Regions from separate parts of the Paenibacillus sp. J22P169 genome, predicted to be linked through region 2. Evidence: riboswitches for the same ligand, from Rfam matches in the RefSeq annotation. Region 2 holds a riboswitch; the other holds the start of a gene.
What was found. A riboswitch is a leader RNA that binds a small molecule or an ion and turns the genes downstream of it on or off. The one in region 2 is predicted to bind cobalamin.
Positions count from the first base shown of each region.

Region 1: linked by a shared signal. The riboswitch ahead of AC58QG_RS26195 (ABC transporter substrate-binding protein) and the one ahead of AC58QG_RS18050 (S-layer homology domain-containing protein) in region 2 are both predicted to bind cobalamin.

Region 1 covers NZ_JCAUAO010000007.1:52,300-68,070, forward strand. Annotated here, with positions in the region: gene AC58QG_RS26175 (Lrp/AsnC family transcriptional regulator) at 1-387, shown strand, start outside; gene AC58QG_RS26180 (aminotransferase class I/II-fold pyridoxal phosphate-dependent enzyme) at 403-1,605, shown strand; gene AC58QG_RS26185 (aspartyl-phosphate phosphatase Spo0E family protein) at 1,683-1,940, shown strand; gene AC58QG_RS26190 (hypothetical protein) at 2,000-2,530, shown strand; cobalamin riboswitch at 2,563-2,715, shown strand; gene AC58QG_RS26195 (ABC transporter substrate-binding protein) at 2,868-3,884, shown strand; gene AC58QG_RS26200 (FecCD family ABC transporter permease) at 3,884-4,921, shown strand; gene AC58QG_RS26205 (ABC transporter ATP-binding protein) at 4,927-5,703, shown strand; gene AC58QG_RS26210 (nicotinate-nucleotide--dimethylbenzimidazole phosphoribosyltransferase) at 5,727-6,845, shown strand; gene cobU (bifunctional adenosylcobinamide kinase/adenosylcobinamide-phosphate guanylyltransferase) at 6,871-7,431, shown strand; gene cbiB (adenosylcobinamide-phosphate synthase CbiB) at 7,469-8,467, shown strand; gene cobS (adenosylcobinamide-GDP ribazoletransferase) at 8,443-9,264, shown strand; gene cobD (threonine-phosphate decarboxylase CobD) at 9,295-10,410, shown strand; gene AC58QG_RS26235 (cobyric acid synthase) at 10,403-12,001, shown strand; gene AC58QG_RS26240 (cob(I)yrinic acid a,c-diamide adenosyltransferase) at 12,003-12,572, shown strand; gene AC58QG_RS26245 (RluA family pseudouridine synthase) at 12,569-13,510, shown strand; gene AC58QG_RS26250 (arsenate reductase family protein) at 13,638-14,003, shown strand; gene AC58QG_RS26255 (site-2 protease family protein) at 14,011-15,111, shown strand; gene AC58QG_RS26260 (aminotransferase class I/II-fold pyridoxal phosphate-dependent enzyme) at 15,137-15,771, shown strand, end outside.
Region 2 covers NZ_JCAUAO010000003.1:30,550-46,320, reverse strand. Annotated here, with positions in the region: gene AC58QG_RS18085 (AraC family transcriptional regulator) at 1-592, shown strand, start outside; gene AC58QG_RS18080 (Gfo/Idh/MocA family protein) at 576-1,658, opposite strand; gene AC58QG_RS18075 (Gfo/Idh/MocA family protein) at 1,681-2,835, opposite strand; gene AC58QG_RS18070 (ECF transporter S component) at 3,435-4,166, opposite strand; gene AC58QG_RS18065 (ABC transporter ATP-binding protein) at 4,130-5,818, opposite strand; gene AC58QG_RS18060 (energy-coupling factor transporter transmembrane component T) at 5,791-6,684, opposite strand; gene AC58QG_RS18055 (DUF4430 domain-containing protein) at 6,681-7,565, opposite strand; gene AC58QG_RS18050 (S-layer homology domain-containing protein) at 7,638-13,376, opposite strand; cobalamin riboswitch at 13,540-13,743, opposite strand; gene AC58QG_RS18045 (hypothetical protein) at 13,889-14,173, opposite strand; gene AC58QG_RS18040 (MBL fold metallo-hydrolase) at 14,870-15,493, opposite strand; gene AC58QG_RS18035 (thioredoxin family protein) at 15,514-15,771, opposite strand, start outside.

The DNA of each region.
Region 1 (15,771 bases), on a different contig from region 2:
CGAGCGATAAGCGAGATGGAAGCGGATAAGGTCATTGTCAAATACGCGACAGTCGTAAACTGGAGCAAAGTAGATGACGAAAAGGTTACCGCCCTAATTGAAGTGCAAATTACGCCGGAGCGCGGGCGCGGGTTTGATGCGATTGCGGAACGGATCTATTTATATCCGGAAGTCAAATCGGTTTATCTCATGTCTGGAGCTTATGATTTACTCGTAGAGATTGAGGGAAGCTCGCTCAAACAAGTAGCTTCTTTCGTTTCCAACAAACTGTCGCCAATTGACCGTGTGCTTTCTACAAAAACGAATTTTATTTTGAAAAAATACAAACAAGACGGCATTATTTTCGAAGATCAGGAAGATGATCATCGAATGCTTGTATCGCCATAAGGGAGAGGTAGCGCTATGATCAAGGATGAGACTACGATTCAATCAAGCAAAAAATCGATGCAGGACTACCTCGCTCCTGCGGTACGTGAAATGAAGCCGTCGGGCATTCGGAAGTTTTTTGATCTCGTAAGCAACAGTAAAGAGGATATCATCTCATTGGGTGTGGGCGAACCGGATTTCTCTACACCTTGGCACGTTCGGGAAGCTGCTGTTCATTCCTTAGAGAGAGGCAGAACCAAATATACGCCAAACTCTGGTATTCCTGAGCTCCGCGAAGCGATTGCGAACTATTTGTATACATCCTTTAAAGTGAAATATGAGCCATCGAATGAAGTGCTCGTAACAGTTGGCGGCAGTGAAGCTATTGATCTAGCACTGCGCTCATTGATTACACCGGGAGACGAAATTCTGATTCCAGAGCCTTGTTATATTTCGTACTCGCCAATCACGGCCATTAGTGGCGGTGTGCCAGTGGGGATCGAAACGTTCGCGAAGGATCAGTTCAAGCTGACGGAAAAGGCGCTTCGTGATGCGATTACGCCACGTTCCAAAATTTTAATCCTATGCTACCCAAGCAATCCGACTGGCGGCATTATGAACTATGAGGATTGGCTGCCGATTGCCAAAGTTGTCGAAGAGCATGATCTGATTGTCATTTCCGATGAAATTTATGCGGAATTGACTTATGGTCAGAAGCATGTGAGCTTCGCAGCCATTCCAGGAATGCAGGATCGGACGATTCTCGTTAGCGGATTCTCCAAGGCTTTCGCGATGACAGGCTGGCGCATGGGGTATGCTTGCGGTCACAGAGAGCTTATCTCGGCTATGACCAAGATTCACCAATATACGGTCATGTGTGCACCTGTCATGGGGCAAGTAGCAGCACATGAAGCGTTAACGAATGGATTGGAAGAGAAAGACCGGATGATTGAATCCTATAATCAGCGGAGACGATTAGTTGTCAAAGGCTTCCGTGAAGTAGGACTCGAATGCCATGAACCACAGGGCGCATTCTACGCGTTCCCAAGTATTGTCGCAACAGGGCTAACTTCTGAGGAATTTGCACAACGACTTTTGTATGAGTCGAAGGTTGCTGCAGTGCCTGGTGATGTATTTGGTTTAGGTGGAGAAGGATTCCTGCGGTGCTCTTATGCCTATAGTGTTTCCCAACTGAATGAAGCATTAGAGAGAATCGGTAATTTCTTAAGGAAATTATAATATTCTTCATAAATTCATATGTTCATAGGAGACGAAAACTGGTATTCTAAGAGTAAGGAGGGATGAGCGTGGCTTTTATGGAATATCAGCTTACTAACTTTCAGAAGCAATTTCAAATTCGAGAGCAAGAGTTCGGACAGCGTTGGCTGACCAGAAATGCCAAGAAGCAAAATTCCCTGAATAAACTCGAAGAAGAGATCAACACGTTGAGAAGAAAAATGGAACAGATGGTCATGGAAGGTCGAGAAATGACATCTGATGAGGTTGTCGAATTAAGCACAATGTTGGATCAAAAAATAAATGAATATATGACATCTGGAAAGAAAAGTCGGTGAAAACCGACTTTTCTGGCGACTATCGATAAGAGAGAGTACTTACGGAGGGAATTACATACATGAAGGCAAAATGGTTATGCGTTGTTATGTTAGGAATGATGCTGATACTGCTGACCGCTTGTGGTGGACCGAAAGCAGATGTATCGGTATTTATTATGGGACCTAATGGTTTTCCAAGTGAAGCGGCGGAAAAGCTGGAAGTATCTTTGAAAGATAAAGTGGGAGAACTGCCGACAGTAAAGCTAAATACATCTCCTATTTTTTCATTGGAAAAGATGATTGTTGAGCTAGCTGCTGGCGGTAACGGCATCTTCATCTTGGGCGAAGAGCAGTTCAAGGGCTTGAGCAATCAAGCGGGATTTGTGTCATTGGATAACACGATCAATCCTTCGGATTACCCAGATGGGGTTATCGAAATCAAAGAAGAAGGTAAAGCAGCGGAGAAGCACTTGTATGGCATTCCGCTCACAGGCAACAAATGGATGAAGGATCAAGGGTATGAAGGTAAAGGATTATTTGCGTTCATTCCTCAGAATGCTCCGAAAATGGACGAGGCTTTGAAAGTCCTTAAGATTATTGCGCAAAAATAAGAGAACGTCTATAATCGACAAATAGCTTGATCGTATAATTTGCAACTATAGGTACTGGTAAGCTTCCACTTGGAAGGTTATTAGTTTAGGGGAAGCCGGTTCAAATCCGGCACGGTCCCGCCACTGTAATTCAGTCTTGCGAAAGTCTGAAGAGTCAGGATACCTGCCTATGGTGCCGATACAACATCCTTCGAGGAAAAGGATCGCGTTAAATCAGGAAGCAGCGCACGTCAGTTCGTTGCCCAATACCGCGATTTATCGTCCCCTTGTTCCTAGTGAACAAGGGGACTTTTTTTATTTGGCTGAAGATCGAAAATAAGGAAAGAGGGTCTATGTGATGACACAAAACAGGTTCAAAAAAGGTCTTATTCTTACATTAGCAGTTGCGACAGCGATCTCTTTAACAGCTTGTGCTAAGAAGGAAGCAGAATTAACGGATCCGTCCAAACTTGGCGGTGAAGGGACGAAGGCACCAACTACAACATCGTCGGCAGCACCTGCAGCTGCAAAGAAAACGACCTATCCTTTAAAGGTGAAGGATGCGACAGGCAAAGAGTTTACGTTCGACAAAGCGCCAGAACGAATCGCATCCGTGTCGCCATCAGAGACAGAAGCGCTGTTTGCGATAGGACTTGAAGCAAATATTGTCGGTGTATCGGATTTCGATGATTATCCCGAAGCGGCTAAAACGAAGCCGAAGCTGGGCAGCATCACGAAACCAAATATGGAGGCCGTCATTGCTTCCAATGCAAATCTGATTTTCACAGGTGTTTCCATGAAGGCAGACTCGGTTGAGGCACTTCGTAAGATGAACATTAATGTCTTTAAAGTAGAGCCCAAAACGTTAGATGATGCGATGAACAATATTCAAACGTTCGGACTTATTACCGATCATCAAGAGCAAGCAGAGAAAGTTGTCGCAAAAATGAAAGCGGATCGTCAGAAGGTTATCGATGCTGTAAAAGACGTGAAACAAGAGAATAAGAAAAAAGTGTACATGGAATTTGCACCAGGCTGGACCGTGGGAAGCGGAGAGTTCATGGATGAGTTAATCAAAATCGCAGGTGGAATTAACGTAGCTGGCGATAAAGCAGGCTGGTATGAGATCAGTGAAGAGAAGATCATCCAGCAAAACCCGAACGTCATTTTATTCGCAAATGGGATCATCGACATCAAAAGTAAGAAGCCGTTAGAAGAAATTATTCGTACGCGCGGTGGGTGGGATGCCATTGATGCCGTGAAAAATAAACGAGTGATTGGTCTCGATCAGAACTCCGTAAGTCGTCCAGGTCCGAGATTGACAGACGGGCTGCTGGAAATGGCGAAAGGGATCTATCCTGAATTGGTGAAATAATGAAAAGAAAATTGATGCTAGGGGGAGGAGTGGGAGTTATACTCCTTCTTCTTTCTATTGTGGTGAGTTTATCCATCGGCTCAGCTCAGCTTCCAATTTCACATATTGTGGGGATTCTGGCGAAACATCTTCCTTGGGTAGGAAGTCATATTGAAGTGAAATGGCCGCAATCCTCGGAACAAATCATAAATAAAGTACGAATCCCTCGTGTGCTTCTGGGTATTCTTGTTGGGGCAGTACTCTCCATAGCTGGCGCTGGTTTCCAAGGGGTTCTGCGCAATCCGCTCGCCGATCCTTACTCGCTGGGCGTATCTTCAGGAGCCTCTGTAGGGGCAGCGTTTCTCATATATTTTGGGCTGCAATTCGCCTGGTTCGGACAATGGTCGATTCCGATTGTGGCTTTCGTAACGGGGCTTATCTCCCTGCTCTTGGTATTGAAACTGGCGATGATTGAAGGGAAGCTGAAGATGGAGACGCTGATTCTATCCGGCGTTGTGATGCAAGCATTTCTTGGCGCGTTCGTGTCGTTCTTAGTTGCAATATCAAACCAAACGATTAATGAAATTATTTTTTGGCTCATGGGCAGTCTAGCGATGCGCGGATGGACATATACGTATATGATTTCACCCTATCTCGTAATAGGTGTCGTAATTCTGTTAAGCTATGCGAGATCATTAAATCTGCTTGCACTGGGGGAGCGTCAAGCGGCTCATCTCGGTGTTCATGTGGAGCGAACGAAATTAATTGTACTGATTGCTTCGACGTTGATCACGGCTGCAGCTGTGTCTGTGGCAGGGGTAATCGGCTTTGTTGGACTGATCGTGCCGCACTTGGTGCGACTGTTGGTTGGTCCAGATTATCGACTAATCATTCCTTTATCTGCAATAGGCGGTGGGATTTATGTGTTGTGGGCGGACACCTTGGCTCGAACTCTCCTTAGTCCTACAGAAATTCCTCTCGGAGTGATCACGGCGTTTCTGGGTGCGCCATTTTTTGCCTATCTGCTCCATAAAGATAAGAAAACGTTAAGAGGTTGATCACAATGATTAAAGTGGAGCAGCTTTTTCAGAGCTTTCGAGAGCAACAGGTGTTGGATAATATGAGCTTTGAGGTTGGGCAGGGGGAGTTTTTTGGGATCATTGGACCCAATGGCAGCGGGAAATCAACCCTGCTTCGACTTCTCTCTGGCATGGATCCTGTCCTGCATGGGAAAGTGTGTGTAAAAGGAAACCCAGTATCATCGTATTCGCGAAAGGAGCTGGCCAAATGGCTCGCTGTTCTTCAGCAGGATGCGTTGCCTCCCGTTGGGTTCACTGTTCGTGAAGTCGTAGAAATGGGGCGTTATCCGTTTCAGAATTGGCTTGGCGAAGATACAAAAGAAGCGGATGGACTCATTGATGCAATTATTAGAAAGCTTGAGCTGGAAACGTTCGTTGATCGAACAATTGAGCGTCTGAGTGGTGGAGAACGTCAACGTGTTGCACTGGCTAAAGTAATGGCACAGCAACCAAGCTTACTCATGCTGGATGAGCCCACCACCTTTCTAGATATCGGTTATCAAATACAAATGATGGATTTCATTCGAAGCTGGCAGCAAGAAACGGCGCTTACGGTTGTAGCTGTGCTGCATGACTTGAATTTGGCAGCCCAATATTGTACGCGATTGATGATCGTGCACGAGGGGCGGGTAACCGCTATTGGAACGCCAGCAGAGATTATTACGAGTGAGCAAATCGCAGAGGTGTACGGAACAGAGCCAATTGTACTTAAGCACCCTGTGAGTGAGGTACCTCAGATCTTATTACAACCAGGCAAATAAAAGATTCCGGAGGATGAAGATAAATGAACAGACTGAATAACTTGATTAACGCGATTGAGCCTATCCATCATGAGGTGGCACATCAAGCCAATGATCATTTGAACCAATTGACGAAGCCCCAAGGAAGCTTAGGGAAACTTGAGGATATCGCACGCCAAGTTGCAGGGATTACAGGGGAAGTGATGCCGACTTTTGAGAAAAAAGCGGTTATCGTCATGGCGGGTGATCATGGTGTTTGCGAGGAAGGCATCAGTGCCTTTCCAGCGGCGGTGACACCTCAAATGGTGCTCAATTTCCTGTATGGCGGGGCAGCTGTAAATGTATTAGCTAGACATGCTGGAGCGGATGTGGTTTGTGTAGATATGGGGGTCAATGCGGATTTGGAGCATCCGAATCTCGTATCGCGCAAGGTTAGAAAGGGTACGCGCAATATGGCGAAAGAAGCGGCGCTTTCCCTGGAGGAGACAGTAGAAGCGATTATAGCGGGCAGTGAGATTGTGGATGATTTGGTGGCAAAAGGTTATCGACTTTTCGCTACGGGCGAAATGGGGATTGGTAATACAACGGCAAGCGCAGCAATTTTGTGTGCGTTGACTGGTTTAGATGCTGGCCTTGCTGTAGGCCGTGGAACGGGCATCGACGATGCCACTTGGCTGCATAAGCAGTCGGTTGTGAATACGGCGCTGGACGTGAATGGGCTGTTTGGGCGGGGGGCGAGTGCGAGTGCAAATGCAAGTGCAAGTGCAAGTGCAAGTGCAAGTGAAGGCTCAAGCGGTGATTTTGCGCTTGAGGTGTTAAGCAAGGTCGGCGGATTGGAGATAGCCGGACTTGTTGGGGTGATCTTGGGCGCAGCGAAGCATCGCTGCCCAGTTGTCGTCGACGGCTTCATCTCGTCGACAGCGGCCCTCGTGGCGAGCCGATTAGCCCCGCTAAGCGCGTCCTACATGCTCGCCTCGCACTTATCACAAGAGCAGGGACATACGAAGGTGCTCGAGTCGGTTGGCCTCGCAGCGATGCTGCAGATGGATATGAGACTAGGCGAAGGCACGGGCGCAGTGCTTGTGTTTAATCTGATCGATGCCGCAGGCAAGATCATGAAGGAAATGGCGACTTTCGAAAGCGCAGGCGTTTCGAGGGAGTAACAAGCAGAGAGAAGGAGGCGACACGATGGCGGTTCTGGTAACAGGCGGCGCACGCAGCGGCAAAAGCTCCTTCGCGGAGAAGCTGGCGATGCATCGCTGCCAGCGAGGGGTTTATATCGCGACCTCCCACATCTACGATGAAGAAATGAGGGAGCGGGTTGGTCTGCACCAGCAGCAGAGGCTTCACTCGGGATTCCCTTGGGAAACCCGGGAGGAGCCGTATGCGCTGCAGGTTTGTCTTGAGCAGCTGCACGAGAGCAGCGAGGGTGCTGTGGTTTTAGTAGACTGCCTAACGTTGTGGCTGACGAACTGGCTGCTCCACTACGAAGGCATGAGCGATGCAGCGCAACTCGTTACAACGCAAATTGATGAGCTTGTGGACGTCGTGTCCTCCTACAGTGGACAACTCATCCTAGTTACAAATGAAGTTGGCAACGGTATTGTGCCTGAGTACCCACTTGGCCGTCAATTTAGAGATTTGGCTGGACGGATGAATCAGCGAGTAGCTGAAGTATGCCAGCAGGTGTTTCTGGTTACGGTTGGTATCCCAATGGAACTAAAGAGCAGTGCTTATATTTTCGACTAATAGATACTTGAAGTAAGTACGGAATGGTGAAGCCCATATGTGGATATATACATGGCAGGAAATCGTCTGGATGACGGCTGCTGCAATTGCATTGGACTGGATGATTGGTGATCCGAGATGGCCCACTCATCCTGTTATTATGATTGGCCGCTGGATACGCTGGGTAGAGGACAGACTGCATCCTAGAGAAATGACAGCGAGTATGCTAGTAGGTAAACACACAAGATGGGTGCGAATGAAAGGTGTCCTACTCACGCTTTCCACCATCACACTGAGCTTTCTTGTAGTTCTTGTGCTTGTACATTTCGCAAACGATATTCATCCCTGGTTAGGTTATGCGGTGTCAACCTGGCTCATCTCCACGACGGTGGCGATCAAAGGCTTAAAGGACGCCGCGTATCTGGTCTACCATCCGCTGCGCGCAGGCAATCTCGCGGATGCTCGCAAGTACACCGGCTACATCGTTGGCCGGGATACGGATGCACTCCACGAGGAGGAGCTGACGCGAGCCGTCGTGGAGACGGTCGCGGAGAACATCGTGGACGCGGTCATCGCGCCCTTGTTCTATGCGCTCATCGGCGGTGCGCCGCTGGCGATGCTATACCGTGCATCGAATACGCTGGATTCGATGGTAGGCTACCGAAATGACAGATACCGTCATTTCGGCACCGCGTCGGCCCGCTGGGACGACGCCATGAACTGGATCCCGGCGCGGCTCACCGGGATCCTGCTGATCCTCGTGGCCCTGGCGAAGCCGGGCCTCTCAGCAGCACGCGCAGCGGCGGCGATTCGCCGCTTCGCGCATCTACACCCCAGCCCGAACAGCGGGATCCCGGAGTCGGCGGTAGCCGGAGCACTCGGGATCGAGCTTGGCGGGCTGAACGTCTATGGCGGCGCGGCGAGTGAGCGCGCCCGCCTAGGCTGGCCGCTGCGTCCACGAACGCAGCGGGATATTGTGCACGCCGTGAGCATGCTTTACGGCGTCAGTTTTGTAGTGATGGGAGGACTCCTGTGCGTCATACTCGTGCTTTGGTAGACTGGCTGCGTGCTTGTCTAGCCGCCTTTCAATTCCTAACGCGTCTGCCGATTCCGGTGCAGATTGACTATAACGAGCGCGTATTTCAGCGCAGCTCTGTCTTTTATCCGCTTGTTGGCTGCGTGATCGGGCTGCTTCTTCTATTGACAGGAGAAGGGCTCATCCACGTGTTGCCAGCTATGCCTGCGGCTCTTCTGCTTCTCACAATCTGGGTTGTCCTCACAGGCGGACTGCATCTGGATGGCCTGATGGATACAGCAGACGGCATTCTTAGTCACAGACCCCGTGAGCAAATGCTCGAGATCATGAAGGACAGCCGCGTTGGCGCGATGGGCGTCATCGTGTGTGTTCTTCACTTATTACTAAAATTTTCCTTGCTATTTACCATGCTGGATGCTCATCAACTAGGAGGACGAAGCAGTCTGCTTATCTTCTTAGTCTTCATACCGATATGGAGTCGCTGGTTCATGGTTGCAGCCATTAGAATGTGGCCTTACGCACGGCCGAATTCGGGGTTAGGCAGTCTGTTCCGTGGCGTTAACAGCAAGCATGTCATGCTATCCCTTTTAGTAGCCCTATTAACTACTACGCTATGTATTTGCATCAGTGACATAACTCTTTTACCCAACTGGAGCATCGTTCTAAGCTTTATGGCCATCACTACGCTTGTTGGAAGCGGGCTTGCCGCTTACATCAGCAGTAAGCTTGGCGGACTTACTGGAGATACCTATGGCGCTTTAAATGAGCTGCTGGAGAGCGTGCTTTTGTTAGCAGTAATCATCATCATAGGCATGTAGGGTTAGGTCTGTAATCTTATCGTGAAAGGAATGAGCATTATGTTAGAGCGTTACGGACACGGAGGCGATCTGTGGACGGCTGAGGAAACGTTTCATCGGCCGAAGGAGCAGTTTCTGGATTACAGTTCTAATATGAACCCACTTGGGCCTCCTGAAGTGGTCAAGGAGATTCTGACTGCGAGCTGGCGCGATATTGTCAAATATCCAGATCCTGCTGTTCGTGATCTCCGCCGAAGCTTATCGCTGAAATACGGGATTGATCCCGAGAGCATTTTAGTTGGAAATGGTGCTGCAGAGCTGATTGATTTGATCATACGTGTGTTGAAGCCAAGGATGACAGGACTTGCTAGACCATCCTTCAGCGAATATGAGGAAGCAGTTCACAAAGCGGGTGGTGAATTAACCAACATTTCGTTACGTCCGCAGAATCAATTTGAGCTGCAATGGTCTGACATTGAGGCCGTATTGCCAGCTGTTGAGTTATTTTTCCTTGGGCATCCCAACAATCCGACAGGTAGACTACTTCCTAACAACGTACTAAGCAATCTGCTCCAGAGTCAGCGTAAGCTTGTTCTCGATGAGGCTTTTATGGATTTTGTCCCTCAGGAGTCCGAGCATTCGTTGCTTAAGCTTGCATCGACAAGCCACGACCTGATCGTGATCCGTTCGATGACGAAATTTTATTCTATCCCAGGCATTCGTTTAGGTTTTATGGTGGCACACCCTGATCTCACCCGGCAATTGCGACAGCAGCAGGTGCAGTGGAGTGTGAATTACCTAGCACAACGTATGGGTGTTGCGGTTCTGGAAGATGAGGCCTTTGAGCGGTCCACCAGAGAATGGTTGCGCGTCGAGAAGCCTTGGCTTATGGAGAAACTGCGTAATTTAGGTTTAGAAGTTGTCCCGAGTGACGTGAATTTTTTGTTGTTTTCTTTTCCTGCGTCGAGTGGGATTAGCGTTAAACAAGCGCAACAGCATATGGGGCTTCAAGGGATTCTTATTCGGGATGCTTCTTTATTCGAAGGGCTGAACGAACGCTATTGTCGTGTTGCCATTCGTCTTCGTGAGGATAATGAGCGTTTACTCCAAGCTTTACAAAACATGTTGAACGACTTATCTAGGAATGGAGGTGCAGACCATGCCTGACTCGAAGTCAGCGGTTCTCATGATTCAAGGCACAGCTTCCGATGTTGGCAAAAGTATTCTTACGGCGGCCTTATGCCGTATTTTTGTTCAAGACGGCTGGCCGACAGCGCCTTTTAAATCACAAAATATGTCCCTCAACTCCTACATCACGTTCGATGGCAAAGAGATTGGCAGGGCGCAAGGTGTGCAAGCAGATGCTTGCCGCATTGTTGCTACGACGGACATGAACCCGATTCTTCTGAAGCCTAAGCAGGACATGGTCGCACAAGTCGTTGTTCATGGTAAGCCATATGCAGATTTGGATGCAAGGACGTATAGAGAATCCTATTTGCCACATGCGGAAGCAATCGTGAAAGATGCATTGGAACGCCTGCGCAGCGAATATGATATTGTGGTACTGGAAGGGGCAGGAAGTCCCGCTGAGGTTAATCTTAAGGATCGCGACATCGTCAATATGAGGCTGGCTGGATGGGCAGATTCACCGGTTCTGCTAGTTGCCGATATTGATCGTGGCGGGGTTTTTGCTTCGATTGTAGGCACACTTGAAATCTTGACCCCAGAGGAAAGAGACCGCGTACAAGGCTTTATTATTAATAAATTTCGCGGGGATGTCAGCTTACTGAAGCCTGGCTTGGATTGGTTGGAAGAGCGCACAGGGAAGCCAGTTCTCGGCGTAATCCCCTATCTACAGCAGCTGGGTATTGAGGACGAAGACTCGGCATCACTCGATTCCAAACGTGCCCAAACCAGAAGAACTCCTAACAGTCATGGGAAAAAATCGGACCAATTGGACGTCGCTGTCATTCGCTTGCCTCGCCTTTCTAACTTCACGGATTTTGATCCACTCCAAGAGGAATCGGATGTGCATTTCCGTTATATTGTGCATCTCGCTGAATGGGGAGAGCCGGACGTCGTTTTGCTTCCCGGAAGCAAGAATACGATGGAAGACTTGCAGTACCTGAAGGAATCAGGCTTAGCTGAGAGACTCATTTCTTTTGCTCAAGAGGAAGAAGGTTGGATCGTAGGTATTTGTGCGGGATATCAAATGCTGGGTGTCACACTTTCGGATCCTGGCAGGTACGAATCGGAGCATGCTGAGCTTGAAGGCTTAGGGCTGTTGCCGACAAAGACTGTGTTCACGCCGGATAAACGAACGGTTCGGGTACAAGGGGTAAGCACGCTTTTCGCCACGGATAGCTCTCATTTAGAAATCGATGGCTATGAAATCCACATGGGACGGACGCAATATGTACAAGATATCGTTGCTCCATTCCAAATTTCTGAAATAAACGCAATTGCCTCCATTTATCCCGAATCCGGCCTACATCCTGATGGAGCAGTCACCCTAGGTGGACGTGTGTGGGGAACCTATATTCATGGTATTTTGCATAATGATGATTTCCGTAGGGCTTGGTTGAATCAGATTCGTTTACATAAGGGATTAACTCAAGTCTCACAAGGGCTTCGTTATAAGGAGCGCCGTGAAACAGCGTTTGATCGATTGGCTGAGCACGTAAGAGCTCACTTGGATATGGCGCGAATCTATGAGATGATGGGAGTAACACATCCTACAAAACGGGAGGGGTTCTAAGTTGAAAATATATACGCGTACTGGAGATGCGGGTCAAACTAGTGTGATCGGTGGTCGTGTGGACAAAGATGATGACCGAGTCGAAGCCTACGGGACGACGGACGAGCTGAATAGCTTTCTAGGTCAAGCGATGAGCTTCATGGATCCACAGAAATACCCGGATTTATTGCCAGATTTGCTGCAGGTTCAGCATGAGCTGTTTGATTGCGGGGCAGATCTTGCGCTGCTGAAGCAGGATTTGCGTCCCTATAAAGTAACGGCAGACATGGTTGATGCGTTAGAAGCTTGGATAGATAAATACGATGCCGAGACGCCAGATATCACGCGCTTTATTTTGCCAGGAGGCGGGACTGTCTCATCTACATTGCATGTTTGTCGTACGGTATGCCGTAGAGCCGAACGTCTTGTTGTTACACTGGCGCGCACGCAGGAGATTAATCCCGAGGTACGTCGTTATTTGAACCGACTGTCTGACTTTTTCTTTACGATTGCCCGCACAGCGAATTTCCGCGAGGGGATTGCTGATGTGGAATATATACGCAGCGCTGAGGTGTTTAAACGTAAACCATGAGTTACTATGAACCATTAGTATATGTTGTCCCGCCAGAGGAAGAGGGCTTCATTCTCAAAACAGTGCTTCAAAAAAGATTGATGGTCTCACGTAAATTGTTATCCCGCATCAAGCTAACTGAGCGTGGGATTACGGTGAACGGGGAAAGGCAATACATCAATATCAAAGTGAAAGCTGGCGACCGTGTGGAAATTCGGATGGAGGAAGAGCAATCGGAGGATATTCTGCCTCAGGATCTTCCGCTGCACATTCTGCACGAGGATGAGCATTTGCTGATTCTCGCAAAGGATGCGGGGATCATTGTCCATCCAACGCATGGTCATTATGTGAATACGATTGCGAATGGGGTTGTGTACCATTGGCAGCAAGCGGGAATTACGTGCCGTTTTCGCCCTGTTCATCGACTTGACCAAGAAACCTCGGGTGTCCTAGCCATCGCAAAAACACCTTATGTGCATCAGCAAATTTCCGAGCAAATGATTCAGCATCAGGTGAAAAAAGAGTACCTCGCATTCGTCTGGGGCACGGTTGCTTCACCTACAGGGACGATTAATGAACCCATTGATCGCGATCCTGATCAGCCGCATGTGCGGATTGTTAGGCCTGACGGATACCATGCGGTGACGCATTATGAGGTTGTGAAACAATTTGAGAAGGCGACTCTCGTCCGGATTTGGCTGGAAACGGGGCGTACGCATCAAATTCGTGTGCATATGCGGCACTTAGGTCATCCGCTGCTAGGGGATAAGATGTACACACTGTCTGAGTACGGGGAGTTTGCGGCTGAACTTGAAGCTAGCGAACGCTTAAATCGTCAAGCGCTACATGCGTATAAACTGGGCTTTGTGCACCCAGGAACAAGGGTATGGACCGAGTTTAACGCACCTTTGCCTGCCGATTTATCTGAACTTGAGCAATGGTTAGCAGAAAAAAGGTGAAAAATCAAAAACCATTCCAATTTCTGGATGGTTTTTCTTTGCAATTACTTGACTTTCCTTGGCAATTAGCCCAAAATTTTAAGTAGTTCTATTTGATCATCATACAGCATAAAGGAGTTATTACAACGTGGGAGTTAAAGTGTATGGTTACGATAAATGTGGGACGTGCCGGAGTACCGTAAAGTGGCTGAAAGCACACGAAATTGAAATTACAGATCAGGTCCCTTTATTTGAAACGCCGCCTTCAGCGATGGAACTTGCAGAATTACTTAAGCTAAGCGGTTTTGAAATTAAGAAGTTTTTCAATACATCAGGTGAAGTCTACAAAGAGATGAATTTGAAAGACAAGCTTCCAGGTATGACACAAGAACAAATGCTTGATTTGCTAGCGTCTAATGGTCGCTTAATCAAACGACCCATTGTAACGGATGGCCATAAAGTGACGGTTGGCTTCAAAGAAGATGTGTTTGAGGACGTTTGGGCGAAAGGGTGATCTGGACATGGCTGACGACAAGAAACCAGCACGCAAAAAGTCACCGCTTGCCATCGGCGGATTTATCGCTGTCCTCTTATCGCAAGGCAAGCTGCTGCTTGCTGCTTTAAAGTTTGGCAAAGTTGGCGGCGCTATCATCTCGATGTTCGTTACGATCTGGGCTTACGCCTATTTGGCTCCATTGCCGTTCGCGATTGGACTCGTACTGATGATCTTGATTCACGAGCTAGGCCACGTGCTTGCAGCGAAGATGAAGGGGTTGCCCGTTTCGGCGCCGGTCTTCATCCCATTTTTGGGTGCTTTGATCACGATGAAGAAGCATCCAACCGATGCGGCTACAGAAGCTTTTATCGGCATTGGTGGTCCTATTCTAGGTACCCTCGGAGGCGTTGCCGCTTTTGGAGTAGGCGTGTATTTCGATTCAGCTGTGATCGTTTCCGTTGCCTATGCTGCTTTTTATCTGAATCTAATTAATTTATTGCCAATTCACCCTTTGGACGGTGGACGAATCTCGACTGCGGTAACACGCTGGCTATGGTTGCTTGGTTTGATTGGCGGGCTCGTATTTATTGTCTACATCGATAGTTATTTCTCGAGTAAAATTATTTTCTTAATCATCTGGGCAATGTTTGCTTGGGATTTGTATAAGAAATATGTGCGATATCGGCATAAGGAAGAGCGCGTAACCGTTGCTACGCGATTCGAATTTCCAGCGAATCATTTGTTACAACAAGGCTATATGATTCCAGGTGAGAATCACACACGTGATTTGGACTATATCACGTTTTCAGAGTTGCAAGGGCCAGGTTCCGGCAGACAAACCTTGCATATGTACTGGCAAGGCATTGGTTTTGAGGGACATGCGTATTTGCCTGTACAGGCGATCGTTAAGCGAGTCCAATTGGTAAAAGTGGAACGTATGAATAAAGAGGATGGCTTGCACCTTGGTCTCCAAGTTCAAGTGGAATACTCACCGCTAGGGTTACAAGAGCACTATTATGACGTGCCAGTCAAGACACGCTGGAAGTTTGGTATCTCATATTTGGGATTAGCTTTATTCTTGCTTTATATGATTAGGCTCGTTCATCAGGTCGGCATTATTTCATGACACTTACATAATGAGGAAGTTATCCATGACATTTAAAGGATCTAAGCGGCTGCAACAGCTAGGCTCGGCCATTTTTTCGGAAGTGGCAGAATGGAAGAGAGAGGTTATGAACCAAGGGGTGGACGTCATAGATTTAGGTATAGGAAGTCCTGACCAGCCTCCCTCTGATCGCATTTTGGAAGCCATGGCTGAGGCCGTGCGCAACCCTGCTCATTATGGTTACCCATCATCGGAAGGGAGCTTAGCCTTTCGAGAAGCCGTTGCGAAATGGTATAACTATCGTTTCGGAGTGGAGCTCGATGCTGAGACTGAAATCTTAACCCTGATGGGCTCGCAAGATGGGCTCGCTCACTTAGCGCTTTCACTCTGTGATCCTGGGGATATCGCAATTGTCCCTGATCCAGGTTACCCCATATATTCGGCAAGTCTCGTACTTGCGGGTGTTGAACCCTACTTACTACCGCTGCGTGCAGCAAATGATTTCTTACCCCAATTAGAGGACATTCCAGATGACGTGGCTGCTAAGGCGAAATTCATCCTGCTTAACTATCCAAGCAATCCGTTGTCTGCTGTTGCAGATCGTGCTTTTTTTGAGCATTTGATATCCTATGCCAAGAAGCAGGATTTGCTTGTTGTACATGATCTTGCCTATTCCGAAAT
Region 2 (15,771 bases):
GAGATTATTGGCTTTTTTTAAGCATATTCATACAAGCAACCTGCAAGCTCCTTGCCTTTACGAGCTAGAAAAGGCGGACCAGTTTCATCCGCTTTTCGAAAGCTTGCATAGGAAACTGCCTTCCTTAGGCAAACAAGATGAGCTAGAAGAGTATTCCCTCTTTCTAATCGCTTTCTTCCGCAGCTTCATGCCTTTGTGGGAGCAGCGCGAAGGCCAGATCCATTCCGGCACAACACGCAAATCTCATCAAGCCGAGCGTATTCTCAGCTGGTTGGAGGAGCATTACACCGAACCGCTGCGCTTGGAGACGATGTCTGCTGAGCTGCATCTCTCTCCTTACCACTTGTCCCATCTGTTCTCCGAGTGCACCGGCACCAGTATTTCCGACTATGTGACCGCACGGCGGCTGCAGCAAGCTGTGAAGCTGCTAACGTCGACAGATCAGACGGTGGCTCGCATTGGCGAGGCGATTGGTGTGACGAATTGCTCTTACTTTTGCAAAATGTTCAAAAGCCAAATCGGCGTGACGCCGCATCAATATCGCAAGCAACGGCAAAAGGGGCATAACATAGCCATTACTCGGCTGTCGTAATCATCATCGCATCGCGCTGTGCGATCAGGCACAGCTCCGCTGCTTTAAAGGTATGCTCCTGTGTCATCGCGACTTCCGTACGATTCAAGCAATCTAAGATCAACTGGCCAAAGTAAGGGTAACCGACTTGACCGCTGACGGCGAAATGCTGTTCCCCATCCTTGTTCACGAGGTACACATGATTACTCGTCTGTTCTCTGGCGATATCGACATATTTGCGAAGCTCAATATACCCATCACTCCCCAGAATCGTCATGCGGCCGTCGCCCCATGTACTTAAGCCGTCCGGCGTCATCCAATCCACGCGGAAATAGCCGGTTGCGCCATTATCTCCGACCAAAGTAGCATCTCCAAAATCCTCAAAACTTGGATACTGCGGATAATTGTAGTTCGCTACTTTACTATGTACAACCTTCGCATCTTTTGCCCCCGTAAAATATAGGAACTGCTCAATCTGATGACTTCCAATATCGCACAGAATGCCACCGAATTTCTCCTTCTCAAAAAACCATTCCGGTCTACTCGACAAATTAATTCGATGCGGCCCTAATCCAATCACTTGATGAACGCGACCGATAGCACCTTGTTCGATTAATTGGCCCGCATAAATTGCGCTTTCCACGTGCAGACGCTCGCTGTAATAGACCGCGTACTTCTGCCCTGTCTCTGCTACCTTCGCACGAGCTGCTTCCAATTGGTCTAGCGTTGTGAAAGGAGCCTTGTCTGTGAAATAATCCTTCCCGCTGTCCATCACTCGCAGTCCGAGAGGACCACGATCGCAAGGGATCGCCGCAGCCGCAACGAGCTTCACTTCTGCATCCTCCAAAATCTGCTCCAACGAACTTGCCACACGTACCTCAGGGTATTTGGTCAGGAATTTATCCACTTTGGCTGGATCCGGATCATACACCCATTTCAATTCCCCGCCAGCTTCCCGCAGCCCATTGCACATCCCATAAATATGCCCATGATCCAATGCAGCCGCTGCGAAAATAAACTCCCCTGGCTGACATACCGTTTGAAAGTTCCCTTGTGGAGCGTAATTCATGCCATCACTTTTTTGCATCATCGTCAGTCTCCTCTATATGTTATTTAAATGAACTTCCCGTTGTAATCGTCTGTGGCGCGAAATTTTCGATGGATGTGTTCTTCTCATAAAAATGGGTCGCATTCGCCTGCACGCCGCTTCTCGTATAGAACGCATCTTCTGCGCCAAGTGGGAATTTCACAAGCTCGCCTGTGCTCGCTGATTTGTAAATCCCCGTGATGAGCTCCAACGTTTGACGGCCGCTAATCCCATCGATTAGCACGGAAGCGCCAGTTTCAATCGCGGTTAACACATTATCGACTTGACCGATATGTCCCTCATACTTCACTTCCGGCAAGCTGTTGTACAACGTCTCTAGCTGTTCCTCCAGCTCCTTGTTCGGCTCTGGAAAGCCATTCGACGTCGAGTTCGACGCCTTCACCTTCCATGGCGCAGACACACGTGCTTTCGCACCTTGGAAAATCAACTGCTGCTCCTCGCCATGATGAACAACCGAGCTCGTTATTTGCCCTAGGGAGCCGTTGGCGAAGCGTAGCATTCCGATCGAGAGATCCTCAACCTCTGCGTTATCATGCGACACATTGCTCATAAATGCTTGCACTTCCGTCGGGCTGCCCATCATCCAGAGCAAGGCATCGATATGATGCACCGCATGGTTCAGCGTCGGGCCTCCGCCTTCTTTTTCCCACGTTCCGCGCCACCAGAGATCATAGTAGCAATGACCGCGCCACCAGAAGGAATCGACTTGGACGTGAACAACTTTGCCCATGAGGCCGCTTTCCAGCACAGATTTCATTTTCATCATTGGCGTCTTAAAACGGTTCTGCGCCACAACGGACAGGAGCTTACCCGTCCTCTCAGCAGCTGCGTTCATCAAATCGCATTCTTCGAGCGAGGACGCCATCGGCTTCTCCACCATGACATGCGCGCCGGCTTCCAGAAACTCAACCGTAAGTGAAGCATGTGTATACGGCGGCGTGCAGATCGAAACAAGATCGATATCTTCTTGCAGCAGTTCCTTATAGTCCTTCACCGCTCTCGCATCATTCAGCTGAAAATGATCAATACGTTCCTGCGCTTTATCCTCATAAATGTCACTAATCGCTACGATTGTACAACGCTCCGGAAATTGTAAATACGCTTCAATATGCGCCTTTGAGATCGCGCCAGCACCAATAATTGCTACCTTCAGCATCCATGTCATCTCCCTGCAATTTGTTGCTCCAAGCATACCAAGAATGCGGTTACAAATGTGACGTTATCTTGTGCAAAAATACCGTTACTTTGCGGTTTAAGTTATTGAAGTAAAATCCACCACCCCCACCTCCATCTAAGCAAATACGAACACCACTACCGGCGATCCCCGAGCTATTAAGCAAATTTAACTGGATTTCATGTAGCTAATTTTGCTGTTTATCCCTCGAAAGCAAAAATAACTGGATTTCCTACTGGTAATTTCCGCAAAAATCCTCCGTATCGCTAATATGGCTCATATTAACTGTACCTTTTCCATCTATTCACTCGATTCCCTCAAAAACGGCAAAATTAGCTGTAGCTTTTCCATTTAGTTAAAGGCCAGCTACTCAACTGAACGCGACTTCTACTATAGCTGCTCCTGATTCATCCCCTCTATCCTTACTCCTACTCTCACTCTTACTCTCCCCCACTCCTGCTCCTAACTCCCGCTCCTTCTTCGCTTCTGATATTCGGTATATCTACTCCCTAACATAAAAAACCAGCTCAGGGGAGCTGGTTTACCTTTCTATTTGACAAACCCCTTTACTTCAGGCTATTCTACGAATCCATCAGTCCATATTTCCGTTTAATCCGCTCCAGCTTCTCAATCATCGGACCCGAGATCACGAACAAAAAAAACACCGTCGCAATCGCATGCACAAGATCGAACCAGAAGCCAGAGATGTATACCGCAAGCAAAGCCCCCCAAGAAAAACTGGGGGTAGACATCAGCAAAGAACCTAAATTAATAATGCCACCGTAGATCAGCAGCGTCGCTACTCCTCCATACACACACAGGGAAAGTTTGCTCTTCTTCAGCAGCCCCTTCTTAAATAAAAGTCCTGCCACGAAGCCAATCAGGCCAAAACAAAACATTTGCCACGGTGTCCATGGCCCCTGACCAAAGAAGAAATTGGAGACGAAGCCTGCGGTCGCTCCAACGAGGAATCCCGCTTCTGCCCCAAAGCAGACGCCGGCTATAATCACAATCGCAACGACTGGCTTGAACTGCGGCAGCATGAAGAAGGCTCCACGCCCAGCCACAGCTATGGCGGCCAAAACAGCAATTACAATGAGCTCCCGCGCTTGTGGCTTGCGATTTTCGAACACCATAGCAAATGGGATCATCGTATAGAGCACGATCAGCAGACTGATGAAATAATATTTGCGATCATCAAGCAAGTAAATCCCCAGCATGATCGTCGCAGGAATAACGATGAGAATGAATACGGCGGCTATGATCGTTCGTCGACTTAAACGTTTACTAGCTGCGGGCTTCTCAGGCAACAATCGATCACATCCTCTATCGTTACTGCGTCAGGCCAAATATGACGCGCCATGCGGTTCGCTGCCGTTGTATAGAAGCTATTCCCTGCGAAGAACTGGTGTGCGGAGTTACTCGTTATGATGCTGCCATCGAAAAACATCGCACAGATCTCACCATACACAGCGCAAAATTCAATATCATGCGACACCATGATAATCGTGACACCCTCGCTTTGAAGCTTCTTAAGGAATAAGCCGAGCTTTTCTTTAAAAAAGCCATCCAATCCCTTCGTCGGCTCATCGAGCAGAAGGATTTTCGGCTCCAATAGCAGCACTTTAGCAAGCGCTGCCCGCTGCTGTTCCCCTCCGCTGAGGTCATAGGGATGCATATGCCGTAAGCCTTCTAACTCCGCGAAGTGAACAACTGCTTCCACTTTCAACTTTTTTTCTTCCAGCGTCAGCTTGGTATCTGACAGCATTTCATACAAATCCAACTCAACCGTTTTCGCCACAAATAGCGATGATGGATTTTGCGGGAGGACGCCTAATTGATGGACGAAGAGTTGTTTGTCTTTCATTTTAGAAGGAGAATGACCATGGACCTGGACCTTTCCCCGATACGGCTGCATAATCCCATTCATAAGCGATAAGGTGGTCGTTTTCCCTGTCCCGTTGCCTCCAACCAGGCAGTAAAACTGCCCCTCATGCACTTCAAAAGAAAGATCCTTGATGATATCTGTCCCCTGCCGTTCATGGCTGAACCAGACATCTTTAAACGAAACAACAACCGGATGCTGGTGAGCTGCAGCACTTTTTTTTTCAGGAACGACCGACGCAACTTCTCTTCCCACCAGAAACGAATTGAGCCACTGCCGTCCTTCTTTGACGGTCACAGGAGAGACCTCCCCCTCTCCAACACCAGCATAAATCTGCATCGGCGATGGCATGGCGGCAAACATCGGGTGCTTCATCGCACGTAACGCTTCCCCGACCTTGGCGGGATGATCATCGGCGATCACAGATCCTTGATCCAGCACGATGAGCCGATCCGAAAGCGGCAACACCTCCTCCAATCGATGCTCCGTCATGATGATCGTCGTGCCTAGCTCGCGATTGATTTTGCTCACGGTTTCCAAGAAGTCCGCTGCTGCGATCGGATCGAGCTGGGAAGTCGGCTCATCCAGAATGAGCACAGAGGGATGCATCGCCATAATCGAAGCCAGATTCAGCAGCTGCTTTTGCCCGCCTGAGAGCTTCGTCACACTTTGGTGAAACCAAGTCTGAATTCCAAAAAAGCTCGCCATCTCCGCCACACGCAACCGAATCGTGGATTGATCATAGCCCAAGCTCTCTAATCCAAAAGCCAGCTCATGCCACACCTTATCCGTTACAATTTGATTATCAGGACTTTGCAGCACGAATCCGATCTCTGAGGCTTGCGTCCGCTGATCCACTTCTCCTAGTACGGAGCCACGAAAATGAACAACCCCACTGCGCTCGCCATGAGGCGCCAGCACGGTCTTAAGGTGCCTAAGCAGCGTGCTCTTCCCACAGCCGGATTTGCCGCATATCGTTATGAATTCTCCACTTTGTATCGTCAAATTTATCCCAGAGAGCGCCTCTTTCTCCTGTAGCGGAAAAGCAAAACTCAGATTCTTGATGTCATATATCGCCATTTGATCTCCTCCACGATCTGAATGAACACAGGCAGCAAGCATAGCGAGCCATAGGCGATGTACACAATCACACTAAGTGGCGATATGTCTTGTACGTGAATCGAGGGGAAGAAATCCATCGTATTATGCCCCCTCCAGGCGCCTGCGCCGACAATGACGATGAGCCCCGCCATGATCAAACTCGTCCTTCCATCCCGCCCATCGAATCGATAGAGGGAGAAGCTCGTACGCCCCTGCAACCCGTATCCTCTCGATTTCATCGAGTCTGCGGTTTCAATTGCATTTTCCAATGCCCATGTCGTCATGATCGAAAGAATTCGAATCCCATTCCGCGCCCTATTCACAATGTTACCTTGTGTCACATCTCGCCCGATGCATTTCTGAGCATTTGAGATCACTTTCAGCTGCGCCAAATATCTAGGAACAAAACGAAGAGCCATAGAGAGAACCAGCGACAAGGCCGGTATCATTTTGCCAAAAATATAAATAAATTTATCCGATGTCATTACTGCGTTATAGCAGGAAAACCACAAAATAACTGTTACATACATACACGCGGCGGCAATCCCGTATAGGATCGATTCCAAAGTGATCGGGTTCCCATTGTGTAAATAAAACAGAATCGTCACGCCCGCATGACTAAAAAGGGGATTCACAACCGCCATAATGACAAGCAGCGGAATCAGATACAGCAGATTGAACTTGGCTGCTCGCTTCCCTTTTAACATAACGGAATAGAGCGCACTACTCACTAGGGCAATAGCTTGGAAAACCGGATGCATGAAAACCATACTACACACGAAAACTGCGACGAAGTAAGCAAAATTGACCCAAGGGTGAAATGTGGAGAAGGAATCTCGCATCATTTTTTCCCTCCCGCTGCCTTCGCATCTCCACCTACATCGCGCCCTAAATCACAGGTATACACCCAATCGATGACATCGCCATCTTTGAGCATATAGCGACTTGCCCCATAATTCGGGAACCAGCCATTCACCTTATACATCCAGCCGCTTAGCTCCCCGCAATCAAATTCATAGAGATTATGAATGCCTTCAATATAGTTGCTGTTATAAATCGGGGTCATCGAAAACTCCATATGAATCTTATTCTTCTTCATCTCTCTCAGCAGGACGTCAAACACCGATTCTCCCTCATAAAAAGTGACCGTCTGCGCCTTATAAATTTCACCATCGGCTGGCAGCACCTCGAGCTTATCTTTATTAAAGCTGCCCATATGGTTCAAAATCGTCTTGCACGTCACGGATAAAGTAGCCGTTAACGTTTTTTTCTTGTTGATCGTGACATCCTGCCACTCAACAGGCTTCGGTTTCCCCTCAGGTACAGGCTCGGTTTGAAATTTGTCCTTTGTCGGTTCTAACGCTGGTGTTGGCGTTGCTGGTTGAACAGATGGTTCAGGACTAGCCGTTTCCACCACGGGTTTTTTGGTGACTTCTGTAGGTGTAGGCTCAGCTGGGGCAGACTTTGTATCTGCAACTACATTAGGCTTGTCGGCTTTTGCAGTGGTGGCTTCTGAATCCTTAACATCATTAACCGCTTCTTGTAGCGGTTGCGAAGATGCCGTTGCCTGTGGGGCAACCGTCGGCACTGCAAGTGGCGTAGCCTGAGCTTCGGTACTGCTTAACTCGGGCTCAATTGAGCTTTTCGAGCTGTTCCCGCCCCAGAAGAACGCGATGGCTAGCACGCCAACAATTCCCAAGACGACAAGCCATTTCTTCATCGACATGCGTTTATTCACATCCTTAACTAACAAAGCAAGGGCATCGATATGCCCCTGCTCGTCACTTCCTATTTCCGTCTATTTTACATCCGTCATATCGTATAAACGGGTTTGCCCTTTGAGAAGTCGGTCATACGCGACCAATGCATACATCGCCTGATCGGTGGCCATCGGATCCACTTCTCCTGGCTTGCCGCCGCCGTTATCGACACCGTCCGATTTCACATGGTAGAATCCGCCGTTGGTAGCTGAAAAGCTTAACAAAGCATCCAACGTTGATTTGCCGTTTTTAACAAAACGTGCATCCGTATGCGGATTTATTCCAAGGCCAGTCAGCGCCACGATCACTTGAGCGTTGCTTTCTGAGTTAGTAGACTCATAGCTCGCGAAGCCACCATCCGCTGTTTGAGCTTTGGATAACCAAATCAGTGCGCGATCTACGGCCGCTTGAACTTGCTGATTCGTTTTCACATAGGGAGCCAAGCTTTGGATGGCCATAGCCGTGATGTCCACGTCCGGTTCGGATGATTTCTCGCCCAATGCCCAGCCGCCGCCTGTGATCTCCCTTTTCAAAATAAAATCAATTAACAACTCTCTCGTTGTCTGTTTCTTAACCCCATTAACAATCGGGATGGCATAGGCTTTGCTATCTAGTGCAATGAGGGCGAAGATCGGGCCATTGATTCCCTGTTTAATCAGTGTATCGTAATCGGCGAGCCATTCTTTCAAATTGTAACCAGATACTTGATCAACACTGCGGCCAATCGAAGTTAATCCCAAAATAACTCGGTCATACTCCGTATACTTTATTGCATGCAGCTTGCCTGACTTTTCCTTCAAAATCTTTTCCACATTCGCATAATATTTGGCGTAATAGGCATCAGGAACTGGAACGCCGGAGCGCGCCAGTCCTACAATCGTCCAATCCCCACCAATCGAATCAACCGTCGGATCCGTAATCGTGTGCTGCAAGAACGCCGCTGTTTGATTGATTTGCTTCTCAACCACAGCTTTTTTAACTACATCAGGCTGTTGCGTTTCCGGTTTATTTTCAAGCTTATACTGGTAAGCTCTCATCGCAACAACCGTTGCCATTTCTCTCGTTACTTGATCCGCCGGTTGGAAACGGTTATTCCAACCTGACATCAGTTCTTGGGAAATAATCGTTTGCACAGCCGCTTTGGCCCAAGCCGATACCTGCCCTAAATCTTCGATAGCTGGCGTCTGTTCAGCAGTTGAAAGGTTAAGTGCATGAACAATAATGACCGCCATTTGCTCTCGCGTCAGCTTCTCGTTTGGACTAAACTGGTCATCGCTCGTTCCTGTAATGAACCCAGCTTTATACGCAGCGTTCACGTAAGGATAGAACCAGTCCCCTTGAGCAACGTCCTTAAAGTTAATGGTCTTATCTGTTTGCACATCTAACCCAAGAACGCCTACTAGCATTTTGGTGAATTCAGCTCGTGTCACCGTCGTTTGAGGACTAAATTTACCAGAGCTGCCCTCGACAAAATCATTCTGAGTAGCCTTGCTGATTGCGTCAACAGCCCAAGGGGAGATCGTGCCCGCGTCTGTGTACAGCTTATTTAAATCAAAAGCCACTGCTGTTTCTTCGCTACTTGCATACGAAACAAAGCTCGTGAAATGATTCGTTTTAATGATCAAATCATTGTCTTTCACAAACGCGTACGTGATTTTTTCCTTACCCTTTGTAGCCTCAGTTCCTTCCGCCTCTGTCGCATAAATCTCGATCGGCGTAAACGTATTGCCTTCGATAAATCCAACTTGCTGCCCTTTCGCACCTGTAAGCACGATGGTTACTGGTCTATCGAATAGAACCGATTCGTTCGGGTTCCCCATAGTAAAAGCTTGATTCAGCTTGAGTTGCTTCGCAGTCTCTTCACTTAAACCACTCTTCACCAAATCCTGAAGTGTTGTATCCTTCGTATCTAATGCCGTGAGTAGCTCGACACTTGCATTCCCCGATTTCAGAATCGTTCCCTTATCGATGGAAAGTGAAGTGTCGCCTTTCACAGCGGTAATCATAGGAATGCTGTCTTTCACTTCTGCTAGGTTGAGGATAACTTTGGAGGTCACCTTAGGAATGTTGATGGTAATTAATTCTTTGTCTTTCATGTCTTTCGTGATGTTTACTGGGTAATCTTCTTTACTGTCTGCAGGAACATCGATGATTGACTTTTTATCGTTAGGATTGATGTTTGTGCCTGGTTTTGTTCCCCCAGGTGGTATTTTTTCCCCTAAGTCTTCTCCATAGTCTGTTGTATAACGCCATTGGATAGAGTCGCCATTCTTAGGGAAGTATGTATCCGCTCCATGGTCAGGATAGGTGCCATTTACGTTGTACATCCAGCCGCTTCCAACACCATATCCATCAGTATCTATTTCTTTATATCCTGCAATGGCTTGTACATAAACACTGTTCCATTTGGTACTCCACATGTATAAATAATTAACTCCACGATCATCTAGTACTCTCTTGAGTATACTCCATACCGTATCCCCACTTTGAAGCTCAACACTTACTTCTGGAACGATATATCCTTTATTTACGGTTAGCACATCTACAGATAATGTTACACGATTGGAAGCTGGAGGCGTACCACCACCACCACCTGGAGTTTGTACCACACTAGACGTGTAAGCAATAAAGTCCGTAAAATGCTTGGTTTTAACAATAAGATCATTACCGCTATCGTAGGCATACTCATTTAAACCGCTAGCTATGCCTGCTGGATCATCGGAAAATCTCTGTATCGTACTCGGCGATCCATTCTGGATATAGGCCGCTTCTTTCCCTTTCATGCCAGCAAAGGTTAACGTAATAAACTGATTAAACTCAACTCGAGTACTGCCGCCAAGCGTAATGGCTTGGTTCACCATATCAAGCTTTTTACCGCTTTGAACAAGTGTATTCACTTTATCTTTTAAACCAGAATCATCTGGATTATTAGATGTAATTAGCTCAAGTGCCGATGTATCATCGCTAGTTACTTGTGCACCCTTTGGAATAACAACAGAAATATTCCCTTTTTTCGCTTCAATTTTCGGAAGGATAGTTCTGGAAGGCAAATTAACACGAATCTTTGAGTTGTTCTCACTTGGAATGACGACAGTTATCTCTTTGTTTTCATCCGCATTCGTGATAGGAATGATGTAGTCCAAATTATCCGATGGGATATCAATAGTAGGCTGATTCCCGCTTGGCAACTGAATTTCAGTCTCACCTGTTGCAGGTGTATCTCCAATTACATCCGTCATATCATAAAGTCGTTTACTGCCATTGATGAATCGGTCGTAAGCCACAAGCGCGTAAGTGCCTTGATCGGTCGCTAGCGCATTTACGCCGCCCGTCCTAAGATGCTTAAATCCACCATCTGCTCCTGCAAAAGAAAGCAACCCATCTATGGCTGATTTGCCTCTCTTGATAAATCTGGAATCGGTACTCGGATCGATGCCTAGTGCTGTTAATGCCGTAACGACTTGTGCGACGCTTTCGCTGCTTGATCCAAAGCCGCCTTCATTGTCTTGTTTGCTAGACAACCAAGCAACTGCCCGATCACCGGCGCTTTTCACGTCAGGTTTCGTCTGATAATAGGGAGCAAGAGCTTGAAGTGCCATCGAGGTTAGATCGTAATCGACAGTACTCCCGAACCCCCATCCTCCTGCGTTAACTGTATCCTTTTTTATTTCTTTGCTTAACAGATATTCAACTAAGTTAGCTCTGGTTGCTTGTTTTTTCCCTGCCTCAACAGTAGGAATTTGATAATTCCTGGCATCAAGGGCTAATAGCGCAAAGGTGGGACCATTTATCCCTTGTTTAATGACATAATCGTAATCGGAGAGCGCAGACGTAAGGTCATAGCCCTCCACTTTTGTTGGATCTTTGCCAATAGAAGCAAGTCCTAGTATCGCTCTGGAATGCTCAGTACCCTTTGTTTTATCCAGTACACCACTATTTAATGTCATTAAGCGAGTAACTTCGGTGACTACGTTATTGTAATACGATTGGTAATACCCTTCAGGTACCGTGTAGTTACCTCTTGCCAAGGAAAGGACAGACCATTCTCCACCCAACGTGCCAAAAGCAGGTTTGTCTACCGTTCGTAATAGATAAGCTAGGCTTTTATTCAGGTGATCTTTTGCTGCTTTTTTAATGTCGATTTTATAAGTAATGACAAATGTTTGCTCATTGGTATTGCCGGATGAGTCCGTTGCTTTCACAACTACCGTGTTGGCTCCCAAATTAAGTACAAGGGCATAGAGTCCGTCTGTTTTAGAAATAACTGTTCCGTTCAACTTTACTTCCGATGTAATACCCTCAGGGGTATTATCCGTCACAACTACACCAAAACTTAAATTCGCCTCAGATACTTCTTGGTTATTCGATATACCTGATACCGTAACGCTTGGCTTCTCCGTATCTTTTTCAAATGACTTATTCAGACTGGCGAGCGCGCTGTCAACACTTGCTTGCGTACTCTCTAGCTTTGAAAGCACCGTATACGCTTGCTCATAGGCGGATCGAACAGCTGTATCCGCTAAAATAGTTACTTTATTCGGATCGCTATTAATTCCTGCTACTCTAGTAAGCAAAGCATCTTTATCCGCTGGGTTGGGCAGATAGCGCCATTCGTTGGCTCCAAGATCAGCTCCCCACCCATAAAGAGAAAACTCAATTCGAAAGACATCTCCATCATGGGGGATATACTGAGATGCACCCACATCAGGCATTATATTATTTACAACATACATCCAACCTGACATGGACGTATAGTCAAATTGACTGAGCCAATGCTCGTCCAGCTTCAAACCAATATGATCGCTATTTAAGTTGATTTGATCTTGAATAAAAGTAGGTACCTGTATAGCCTTCGTACTATCCTTTACTTTAGATAAATAGAAGGAATCTTCAATACTGCCATAGTTTTGATAGTTACCTTCACCCAATACACGAGCGATTACAGCTGCGCCATTATCACCTTCGTATAAGGGAACATGGATAGGTTCCTGATAAAAACCCTGTCCTATCGTAAATTTCTCAACAGAAGCCGTTACATGGCCGATGGGGGTTGGCTCTGGCTTAGCTTCCACGATGAATGGCTGCGTACCTCTGACTACGCCAGGGGCTCCATCGGAACGATAATTGGTAACTTCCACGGTATAATTTCCAGCGGCTACACCTTGGTCAAACACAGCTACACCACTAGCATTCGTAAACTTTTCGGCAGCACCGACTTTTACCTTCAACCCCTCAGCTGCAGAGTCTATAAACCCTGTGTTACTCCAATCATAGGTTGTTTTCGTAACCGTTACGGAAAAGGGGGCGTTCGCACTAACGGGGGTTGACGAAATGGTGATCGACTTCAATAGTTGTGTACTGAGATCACCGTAATAGACAATTACTTGATCATTGCTTTCCAAGGCATACTGGTCTATACCTACATCAGGAATGATCCACTGACCTTGGCGTTTAATGGCATAGTTCCATCCATCATTAACACTGTATGATGCAGCTTGTATCCCATTAATCGCGGTCACATAGGAACCGAAGGATTTATTCGCGACAGTAGTGTTAATATCAGTTTGAGCTACTAAAGCCTCTAAAGCAGTTGAGCCCTCGGCTATTCCCTCTTTGATAGGACCCTGCGGCCCCTCCACTCGAAGTGAAACGGATACTGGATTTTCACTCGCGGCGAAAACTTGATTAGCTGGTGCTATGGCAGTAAATAAGACAGATAGTACCATTAGCGTAGCTAAGATAGACGACATCATTTTGCGTTGTAACTTCGTAAACATACTCTCCACTTCTCTCCCTTACTTCGCTAAGATTTATCGCACGCCAAAACAAAAAAAGACCAACCCTCAGGCGGGGTGGCCTTCTTAATTCATGAGTAAACAAACATACGTGCGCCATACTGGCTACAGAACGCTAACTGGATTCCCACCCCCCGGAGAATCAGAGCAACAACGAAATAAGGCAGGTATCCTGGCTCATGCATCATCGTAAACTTTTCGCCTTCCCATCCCCGAAGGGGACAGTGGCCTGATAGAAAAGTAACTCCGCATTTACAGTGGCGGGACCGCGCAGGTTTTACACCTGACTTCCCTTTTAAGCACCTTCGACAGAAACATCAAAGCGTGCACCTTACTCGCAATTTATGTAGTTATATGGCTTCATACTAGCGGGTAATCCTATATTTGTCTAGTAGTTTAATAGGATCGTACTTTGCCGCAAACAAAAAAGGCAACCCCACCAAGACCCTAGGCCCCGTGGGATTACCTTCCTTTTTACCCGTGACATCCGTAAATTAATATTTACAAATACTACGAGTAATGATTACTAACAAAATGAAAAGTACAAGGATACTTGCGGCCGAATTGTTTTTCGGAGGACAAGCAACCGCTTGCGTGTGAACTGGTTTCGGGAAAACAAATTCGGTTTGTTGGTAGGACGCGTGCAGGTGGATATTATTGTGCATCGGTTGCTGCATGATTGGCGCAGGAGCTGGTAGCGGTGTAGGCATTGGCATTGGCATCGGGGTTGGCATAGGCATTGGTTGCATTGGGTAATTCGGAACTTTTACATATTCCATGAGAGAGCACCTCCTTGGTATTTTCCCTACCGGGAACTTTCACGTACATAAACGGGCTAAACAGGATTGTTATTGTTGAAGTTGGGTGAATAGCTTACAACATCAGTCTATGGGGAACCACCTACGTTGCACACGGTAAATACCCAGTTTATAAATAAATTGGGTGGGTGTCATGGGCGAACGAGCATATGTGCGACTTAATAGCAAAATTCATTTCAATGCTCAACCAGTTAGTCGATTTCATCGACTAACTCCCTGCCGCTCAACCCAGTTCTCCACCTGTTAGTCGTTTTTATCGACTAACTCTCTGCTGCTCACCCCAATTCTCCACCTGTTAGTCGTTTTTATCGACTAACTCCCTGCTGCTCACCCCAGTTCTCAACCAGTTAGTCGATTTCATCGACTAACTCCCTGCTGCTCACCACAATTCTCCACCAGTTAGTCGATTTTATCGACTAACTCCCTGCTGCTCACCCCAGTTCTCCACCTGTTAGTCGATTTCATCGACTAACTCCCTGCTACTTACCACAATTCTCAACCAGTTAGTCGATTTCATCGACTAACTCCCTGCTGCTCACCCCAGTTCTTCACCAGTAGGTCGATTTTATCGACTAACTCCTCCCCCCGCCACAGATCAGCCCCCATCCCCATACAAAAAGGACCGCCCCCTCATCAGAGGGAGCAGTCCTAATCTTCTTACACGTATGGATTATTCTCACGTTCGAAGCCGATCGTTGTTTTCGCGCCGTGCCCCGAATAGACGATGACATCGTCATCCAACAGGAACAGTTTATCCTGAATGGAATCCAGCAGGGTATTGTTGTCTCCACCAAATAGGTCGGTTCGGCCGACCGATAGTTTAAACAACACATCACCGCTGAACAAGTGGTTATCATACAGGAAGCTCACGCTGCCTGGCGAGTGGCCAGGGGTATGGAATACCTTGAGCTTAATGCCCAGGAACTCCAGTATTTGTCCCTCATCCAGCGCGAATTCCGCTGGATCCGTCACAATCGGAGCGCCTAGATCAGGCCAGCGTGCAGAGCCGTTTTTCTTCGGATTCGTCAGCCAATCGGCTTCCAAGTCATGAATATACACCGGACAGCCTTTGAGCTTACGAATCTCGTCAACGCCACCCATGTGATCGAAATGTGCATGTGTCAGCAAAATCGCAACGATATCCATATCGGCAATTTTTTTGATCAGCGACTTCGGATTCATACCGGGATCGATAATAATACCTTGATTCGTCTCTGGATTCGACAGTAAGTACGCGTTCGTCTGAACCGGACCCAAGACGAAAGATTGAATGTTGATCATCGTGATGCCACCCTCACCTTTTAGAACGACTCGATCAATGAACGAAGTTCCTTCACAATAACAGCATGATATCCGTTACCTTCGCCATATTGACGGCCCATTTCGGCTCTGGCTACTTGAATTTTTTCGTTATAATCTGCCGCATCGCGATCTGGATTTTCTTTCTTGAACTGTGTCATAACCGCTTGTACGTTCTTCGGACGAGGTCCCCAGTGTCCAAGCGAGAAGCCACCAGTATCCGTGAATACGACAATTGGAATCCCACGTCCGCCGCCTGT